One region of the Pseudoalteromonas sp. SWN166 genome, then DNA from elsewhere that is predicted to be linked to it. Evidence: predicted binding sites of a transcription regulator. Region 1 holds the regulator's gene; the other holds the start of a gene.
The links. Region 1 encodes MetJ, which represses methionine synthesis genes. Its sites were predicted from a motif close to TAGACGTCTAGACGTCTA; they were not measured.
Positions count from the first base shown of each region.

Region 2: a site for MetJ is predicted at 3,538-3,555, ahead of I6F49_RS16025 (homoserine O-succinyltransferase). Genes of this name have one in related genera too.

Region 1 covers NZ_JADYXB010000029.1:24,913-29,317, forward strand. Annotated here, with positions in the region: gene I6F49_RS15285 (malic enzyme-like NAD(P)-binding protein) at 1-1,188, shown strand, start outside; gene metJ (met regulon transcriptional regulator MetJ) at 1,437-1,757, opposite strand; gene metB (cystathionine gamma-synthase) at 2,047-3,294, shown strand; gene metL (bifunctional aspartate kinase/homoserine dehydrogenase II) at 3,511-4,405, shown strand, end outside.
Region 2 covers NZ_JADYXB010000033.1:5,952-10,356, forward strand. Annotated here, with positions in the region: gene metH (methionine synthase) at 1-1,453, opposite strand, end outside; gene I6F49_RS16020 (homocysteine S-methyltransferase family protein) at 1,463-2,536, opposite strand; gene I6F49_RS16025 (homoserine O-succinyltransferase) at 2,526-3,473, opposite strand; gene ettA (energy-dependent translational throttle protein EttA) at 3,696-4,405, shown strand, end outside.

The DNA.
Region 1 (4,405 bases):
AAAATTAGCATTGAGCTAACAAAGCCCGCTGAAACGGTTCATGATCTCGCACTTGCGTATAGCCCAGGTGTTGCCGAACCTGTACGTGAAATTGCTGCAGATCCTGCAAATGCATATAAATATACCGGTAAAGGTAATATGGTTGCGGTTATCACTAACGGTACTGCAATTTTAGGACTTGGTAATTTAGGTCCTTTAGCGTCTAAACCTGTGATGGAAGGTAAAGCGTTATTGTTTAAACGTTTTGCAGGGCTTGATTCTATCGATATTGAAGTTAAGCACAAAACAACAGAAGACTTTATTAATACGGTTGCCAACATTGCCGACACATTCGGCGGTATCAACCTTGAAGATATTAAAGCCCCAGAGTGTTTCGAAATTGAAAAGGCATTGATTGAACGTTGTAGTATTCCGGTTTTTCATGATGATCAACACGGTACTGCAATTGTAACGGCTGCTGGTATGCTCAACGCGCTAGAAGTACAAGGTAAATCAATTGAAGATGCAATTATTGTATGTTTAGGGGCTGGCGCTGCAGCAGTTGCGTGTATGGAGCTGTTAATTAAGTGTGGTGCACTGCGTGAGCACATTTACATGCTGGACCGTAAAGGTGTTATTCATACTCGTCGCGATGACTTAAACGAATACAAACAACTGTTTGCTAACAATACCGATAAACGTACGCTGCAAGATGTAATTGCAGATGCGGATGTATTTGTAGGCGTTTCTGGCCCTAACTTATTAGCGGCTGAAGATTTAAAGCTAATGGCAGCAAAACCGGTTGTGTTTGCGTGTTCAAATCCAGATCCTGAGATTGATCCTGCACTTGCGCACGGCGCACGCAATGATTTAATTATGGCAACAGGGCGCTCTGATTACCCTAACCAAGTTAATAATGTTTTATGCTTCCCGTTTATTTTCCGTGGTGCACTTGATGTACGTGCAAGCGCTATTAACGATGAAATGAAAATTGCTGCAGTAGAGGCTATTCGTAGTATTGCCAAAGAACCTGTACCAGCAGAGGTTTTAAAAGCCGCTGGTGTTGATAAACTAGAATTTGGTGCGCAGTATATTATTCCAAAACCAATGGATCCACGTTTACTACCGCGTATAGCAAGAGCTGTTGCACTTGCTGCTGTTGAGTCGGGTGTAGCACAAATTGATTTACCAGAAAATTATATGCGGTAATACCAATCCGCAATAATACTTAATCAATTTGAGGGATTAAATCTGACGTTAACTACGTTAAAAATTTCTGATATAGAACAACTAAATAACGAAATTTTTGCCTTGTTATCGACACGATTTTCTTCCCTCAAAATAGATCACTTCATTAAGCGAATTGGTATAAATCTATACAGTAGATCTATGCAATAAAATTTAGACATAAAAAAACCTCAGTATTAACTGAGGTTTTTTTTATGTTTTTGTAATATTTATTCTTCGTTTAAAACGGGTACTTCTAGACCCATTTCTTGCATTATTTTTTTAACTTCTTCTGGCACTTTTTCGGCGTTATCTTTACGTAGGTCGTCATCATTTGGTAAAGGTTGGCCAGTAAAAGCATGCAAAAACGCTTCGCATAGCAATTCACTATTTGTAGCATGGCGGAGGTTGTTGATTTGACGACGTGTACGTTCGTCAGTTAATACCTTTAATACATTTAGCGGGATCGAAACGGTGATCTTTTTAACTTGCTCTGATTTTTTCCCGTGTTCTGCGTATGGGTGAATATATTCACCATTCCATTTAGCCATAAGATGTATCGTTGCCTCAGATTATTAATTTCTCACACGGCATAAAAAGCGTGTAAATATGCGTGAAATTCTATCGATTTAAAAAAGATAGTCAAATAATAGATACAGATCTACCTTAATAAGCCTATTGTGAATGTAAATATAGGCGCACTTTAACAAACTTAATTGTACCGTTAGTTATGGCTATCTTTATTTTTAGCCATCTAGAGCTTTAAAATACTTTGACTTATCAAAATGGATAACTTACTCTTTTAGACGTCTAAACATCCAAATTAATCAGGTAACGAATATGAGCGAAGAAAATAAAGCAACCATTGCTGTGCGTAACGGCGTTGATGCTGATAAACATCATGGAGCGGTAGTACCGCCAATCTATTTATCGACTACGTATTCGTTTGCCGACTTTGATACTAAACGCGAGTATGACTATGGTCGTAGCGGCAATCCTAATCGGGATATTTTAGCTGAAACGCTTGCTAAGCTTGAAGGTGGTGCTCGCGGCATAATTACTGCCACAGGCATGGCTGCCGTACATTTAGCTACTCAGCTACTTAACAGTGACGATACGCTAGTAATTCCACATGATTGTTATGGTGGTAGTTATCGTTTATTTACATCGCTGCAAAAACGCGGCTTACTAAAGCTCGAAATACTAGATTTAACAAAACCAGAAAGCCTGCAACAAATTTTAGCAATTAAACCTAAACTCATATGGATAGAAACGCCAAGTAACCCGGTACTTCGTTTAACAGACATTAAAGCGGTTACCGATGTTGCAAAAAAATGCGGTGCATTGGTGGCTGCAGATAACACGTTTTTGTCACCGGCCTTACAAAATCCTATTAAGTTTGGTGTCGATATTGTGGTGCATTCAACGACTAAATACATTAACGGACACTCAGATGTTGTGGGTGGCGCTGTTATTGCCGCAACACAAGAGTTAGGCGATGAGCTTGCTTGGTGGGCTAATAACATTGGTATTACGGGCGCACCTTTTGATAGCTATTTAACGCTACGTGGTTTACGTACTTTAAATGTGCGCCTAAGGCAGCATCAAGAAAATGCACTGGCAATAGCTAAATACCTTGAAAGCTCTGAATTTGTAAGCCAAGTTTATTACCCAGGTCTTAAGTCACATCCTCAACATGAACTAGCTAAAGCACAGCAGCTTGGTTTTGGTGGCATGGTTAGTTTTGATATTAAAGGCGATATAAACGACGCTGCAGCATTTTTAACTAGCCTTAAAACGTTTAGTTTAGCTGAGTCATTAGGTGGCGTAGAGAGCTTAATTTGTCATCCTGCAACCATGACGCACGCAGGCATGGATGCAACAGCACGTTTAGAAGCGGGTGTTGGCGATACGCTTATTCGTATTTCGGTAGGTATTGAAGATATACACGATTTAGTCGCTGATTTTGAGCGAGTGTTTGAACTTGTAAAACCAGGGCAAAATAAAAATGTTGGCCGTGTTGGCAAAGGTGCAGGTACTTCTGGTGGTAACGTTAAATTAAGTGTAGCCCGTCCGGCGCTTTGGTAAGTAATACCAATCCGCAATAATACCTAATCAATTTGAGGGATTAAACCGCACGCTAACTTCGTTAAAAATTCCTGATATACGACTGCATGGATGCAGGAGGTAGAGCAATGCAGGAGCAATTAGTGATAACAACTAAATAACGAAATATTTGCCTTGTTATCGACACGGTTTTCTTACCTCAAAATAGACCACTTAATTAAGCGAATTGGTATAAATATGGTTAATTGTATACATAAATTTGGTGGCTCGAGTTTAAGCTCGAGCGATCGCTATCAAAGTGTAGCAAAAATAATAATTACGCATACTCAACCGGGTGACTGTGTCGTGGTATCGGCTGCGGGTAAGACAACCGATACGCTAGTATTACTTTGGCAAAGTTATCAAAAAGAAGATACTCAAGCAGTAGCCGATATTTTATTGCAGTTAAATAATCATCAAAGTGATTTAATAGAGCAGCTATTAGAAGCCGATTTAAAGCGAATTGCACTTAAAACACTAAGTATCGAGCTTAGCTATATTGCAGAACTTGCTCAGGCTGAGCAGCTAAAAGAGGCTGCGTTACTTGCACATGGCGAACTGTGGTCAGCACGTTTACTAGCCACTTATTTGCAGCAGCTAAATATTGAGGCATGTGCTCAAGATGCTCGCACTCTTTTTACCTTAAGTGATGGCGAATTAATGCATGCAAAAAATGTGCAGCAATGTGGGCAGTTAATTTTACCTAATAAAATAAATGTTGTTACTGGGTTTATTGCCGCTGATATTAAGGGCGAGACAGTAACGCTTGGACGCAATGGTAGTGATTACAGTGCAACACTGCTTGCAAATTATTGTAATGCTAAGCAAGTATGTATTTGGACTGATACGCAAGGAGTGTTTAGTACTGATCCACGTAAAGTGCAAAAAGCGATTAAATACGGCAAAATTTGCCGTGGACAAGCTAATTTACTGGCTCGTTTAGGTAATCCTGTTTTACATGCTAAAACGCTATCGCCTCTTAAAAATACCGATATTAAGCTAGCTGTTCGCAGTAGTTTTGATGTGCAAGCAAGCCCGACCGATATAGTAAAAGAGGGAGCAGCGAAGAAAAAACGTTTTATAACCACCTTAC
Region 2 (4,405 bases), on a different contig from region 1:
CGCCACCAATCATTAATGGGAGCTCAAAGCCACGGCGTTTCATTTCTTTTGCTACGTGCACCATTTCGTCAAGCGATGGGGTAATTAAGCCCGACAACCCAATAATATCGGCTTTTTCATCGATGGCGGTTTGCAGTATTTTATCGGCAGGTACCATTACACCTAAATCGATTACTTCATAGTTATTACATTGCAGTACAACACCCACAATATTTTTACCTATGTCGTGTACGTCACCTTTTACGGTCGCCATCACTATTTTACCGTTAGTTGAGCCTTCTTCTTTTTCAAGCTCAATGTAGGGGTCTAGGTAGGCTACGGCTCGCTTCATTACGCGCGCCGATTTAACAACTTGTGGTAAAAACATTTTTCCTGCGCCAAATAAGTCGCCTACTACGTTCATGCCGTCCATTAACGGCCCTTCAATTACGTGAATAGGTTTAGCTGCTGCGGCGCGGCATTCTTCGGTATCTTCATCTATAAAGGTAGTAATACCTTTAACAAGCGCGTGCTCAAGGCGTTTTGCAACAGGCCATGTGCGCCACTCTAAATCTTCTACTCGCTCGGCTTGCGCCATACCCGAGTATTTTGGTGCAAGCTCTACTAAACGCTCGCCTGCGCCTGAGTCGGTGTTAAGTATTACGTCTGTAACGGCTTTGCGTAACTCTTCTGGTATGTCGTCGTAAACGGCTAGTTGCCCTGCATTTACAATACCCATATCCATACCAGCTTGAATAGCGTGATATAAAAACACCGAGTGAATAGCCTCACGTACTGGGTTATTACCCCTAAACGAAAACGATACATTTGACACCCCGCCCGACACTTTACAGTGCGGTAAATTTTGCTTAATACGGCGCGTGCCTTCAATAAATTCTACGGCGTAGTTGTCGTGCTCTTCTATACCGGTGGCTACGGCAAATATATTTGGGTCGAAAATAATATCTTCTGGCGCAAAGCCAATGTCTTCTACCAATATTTTATAACTGCGCGCACATATTGCGAACTTACGGTCTGCCGTGTCGGCTTGCCCGTCGGTATCAAACGCCATTACAACAGCGGCTGCACCAAAGCGTTTTATTATTTTAGCTTGGCGAATAAACGGCTCTTCACCTTCTTTTAGTGATATTGAGTTAACAATTGCCTTGCCTTGAATACACTTTAAACCTGCTTCTATTACTTCCCATTTTGAGGAGTCGACCATAATTGGTACGCGAGAAATATCAGGCTCTGAGGCTATTAAGTTTAAAAACTTAACCATAGCGGCTTTTGAGTCCAACATGGCTTCGTCCATGTTTATATCAATAACCTGTGCGCCATTTTCTACTTGTTCGCGGGCAACAGTTAGCGCGGCTTCAAAGTCTTCTTCCATGATTAGGCGTTTAAACATGGCCGAACCAGTTACGTTGGTACGTTCGCCGACATTAGTAAATACTGCTATTTGCTGTGTCATGTTGGCTCCTTAGTTTAAGTTACAGGCTTCAAGGCCTGATAAACGCATACGTACTTCAAGCTCAGGTAAAGGCCGAGGTTTAACGCCTTCAAGCCCTTTTGCAAACGCGCGAATATGCGCAGGCGTTGTACCGCAGCACCCGCCTACTATATTAATAAAGCCCGATTTACCCCAATCGATAATTTCGGCTGCCATTTCAGGCGCTTCTAAGTCGTATTCGCCAAACTCATTAGGCAAGCCCGCATTAGGATGTACTGAGGTAAATGTTTCGCATACACGCGATAGCTCTTGCACATATTGGCGCAATAAATCGGGGCCAAGCGCGCAATTTAGGCCGATTGATATAGGCTTAATGTGGCGAATAGAGTTATAAAATGCTTCGGTTGTTTGCCCCGAAAGCGTACGCCCAGAGGCATCGGTAATAGTGCCTGAAATCATAACGGGTAATGTACGCCCTGCTTGTTCAAAGGCTTCTTCTACTGCAAACGATGCGGCTTTTGCATTAAGGGTGTCGAATATAGTTTCGATTAGTATTAAATCGGCGCCGCCTTCCATTAATGCAAGGGTAGACTCAACATACGCAGTAACGAGTTTATCAAAAGTGACATTTCGGTAACCCGGATCGTTTACGTCTGGCGAAATTGAACACGTTTTAGATGTCGGCCCTAAAACACCGGCTACATAGCGTGGTTTTTCTGGCGTTTTAGCCGTAAATTCATCGCAAATTGCGCGTGCTAATTTAGCCGACTCTAGGTTTATTTCACGACTTAAGCTTGCCATGTCGTAATCTTCCATCGAAATAGTGGTCGAGTTAAACGTGTTGGTTTCGATAATATCGGCGCCCGCTGATAAAAAACCACGATGAATATCAGTGATTAAATCGGGCTTGGTTAGGCTTAATAAATCGTTATTGCCTTTAATTAATACATGCCAGTCTTTAAAACGCTCTCCGCGATAGTCTTCTTCTTCTAGCTTATGATCTTGGATCATGGTGCCCATAGCGCCATCTAAAATTAAAATGCGTTCTTTTAATGCGGCGCTTATTTCGGCTTGCTTATTATTTGTAGGAGCGTTATTCGGCATAGTTGTTAGTCCTCACGTCTTGGCTAACTAAATTAATATCATACGGTGTGGTTTGGTACACGTAGTAATTTAACCAGTTCGAAAAAAGTAAAAAAGCATGGCTTTGCCACGTTTTTGAAGGTTGTTTGGTTGCATCGTCATCCGGAAAGTAATTTTCGGGTTTTGGTGCATTAGGGCTTTTTTTACAATCGCGCTCGTATTCTGCTTTTAGCGAGTCGGCGTCGTACTCAGGATGGCCGGTTATAAACACTTGGCTACCTGATTTATTTTTAAGTAAGTAAGCCCCTACTCGCTCAGAACCAGCTAGTACAACTAGCTCATCACAAGCATTTATTTTATTTATATCAATGTGGCCGTAGCGTGAGTGCGGTACTAAAAAGGTGTCGTCGAATCCGCGAGTCAGTGCGCCGTGATCAAAGTAACATTGGTGAGTAAATACGCCACACAGTTTGTCGTCTTTTAAATCGCGCTTTAAATTGTAACGATGGTATAGCGCTGCATGTGCTGCCCAGCACGAAAATAACGTAGAGGTAACGTGTTGCTCAGCCCAATCAATAATGACCTTTAGCTCATCCCAATACGCTACATCGTCGTATTCTAAATGCGCAAGTGGCGCGCCAGTTACTATTAATGCGTCGTAATTGTTGTCTTTAACCTCAGAAAAATAACGATAAAAGGTATCAAGGTGCTCTTCTGAGTTGCTACTACTGCGGTGAGTGTCGAGGCGCAGCAGCTCTACGTTTACTTGCAAAGGCGAGTTGGCAAGCAAGCGGATAAACTGAACTTCGGTTTCTACTTTATTAGGCATTAAGTTTAAAATAGCCAAACGCATTGGGCGTATTTCTTGCGTTTTTGCACGTGTTTTAGGCATTACAAATACGTTTTCTTGACGTAAACGTGCAATTGCCGGCAACTCGTCTTTTACTGTAATTGGCATACTTTACTCCTGCTCATAAAAACCGAAGCTTAATTATGAACTGAAAGTAAAAAATATCAACCTCTAGATGTATAGATGTCTAAATGAAATTTATTCATGATTTTATACTTTACTTACAAGCATGCTTTAGTGCTTTAAAACCCGCCATTCGTTGACTGTTTCACCTGTCAGCCACTACAATACAACATTGAAATTTTTATTATTATTTGAAGGCTTTCCTCCATGGTTTTACCTGATAAATTTATATTCTCGATGAGTCGAGTATCTAAGGTTGTGCCACCTAAGCGCACTATCTTAAAAGATATTTCGTTACATTTTTTTCCTGGCGCTAAAATTGGTGTGCTTGGTTTAAACGGTTCTGGTAAATCTACGTTACTACGTATTATGGCCGGTGTTGACCAAGATTTTGAAGGTGATGCACATCCTCAGCCTGGTACAAAAATTGGTTATTTACCGCAAGAGCCTGTTTTAGACGAAAGCAAAACAGTTCGTGAAATTGTTGAAGAAGCTGTTGGCGAAGTTAAACACGCACTTAAACGTCTTGACGAAGTGTATAACGAATACGCCATGGAAGACGCTGACTTTGACGCACTTGCAAAAGAGCAAGGCGAGCTTGAAGCTGTTATTCAGGCGCACGATGGTCACAACATTGATAACGTTTTAGAGCGTGCTGCTGATGCACTTCGCCTGCCAGAATGGGATGCTAAAATTGAGCACCTTTCAGGTGGTGAGCGTCGTCGTGTTGCTATATGTCGATTACTGCTTGAAAAACCAGACATGCTTATTCTCGATGAACCTACTAACCACTTGGATGCTGAGTCGGTTGCATGGTTAGAGCGCTTTTTACACGATTACGAAGGCACTGTTGTGGCGGTTACGCATGACCGTTACTTCCTTGATAATGTAGCTGGTTGGATATTAGAGCTTGACCG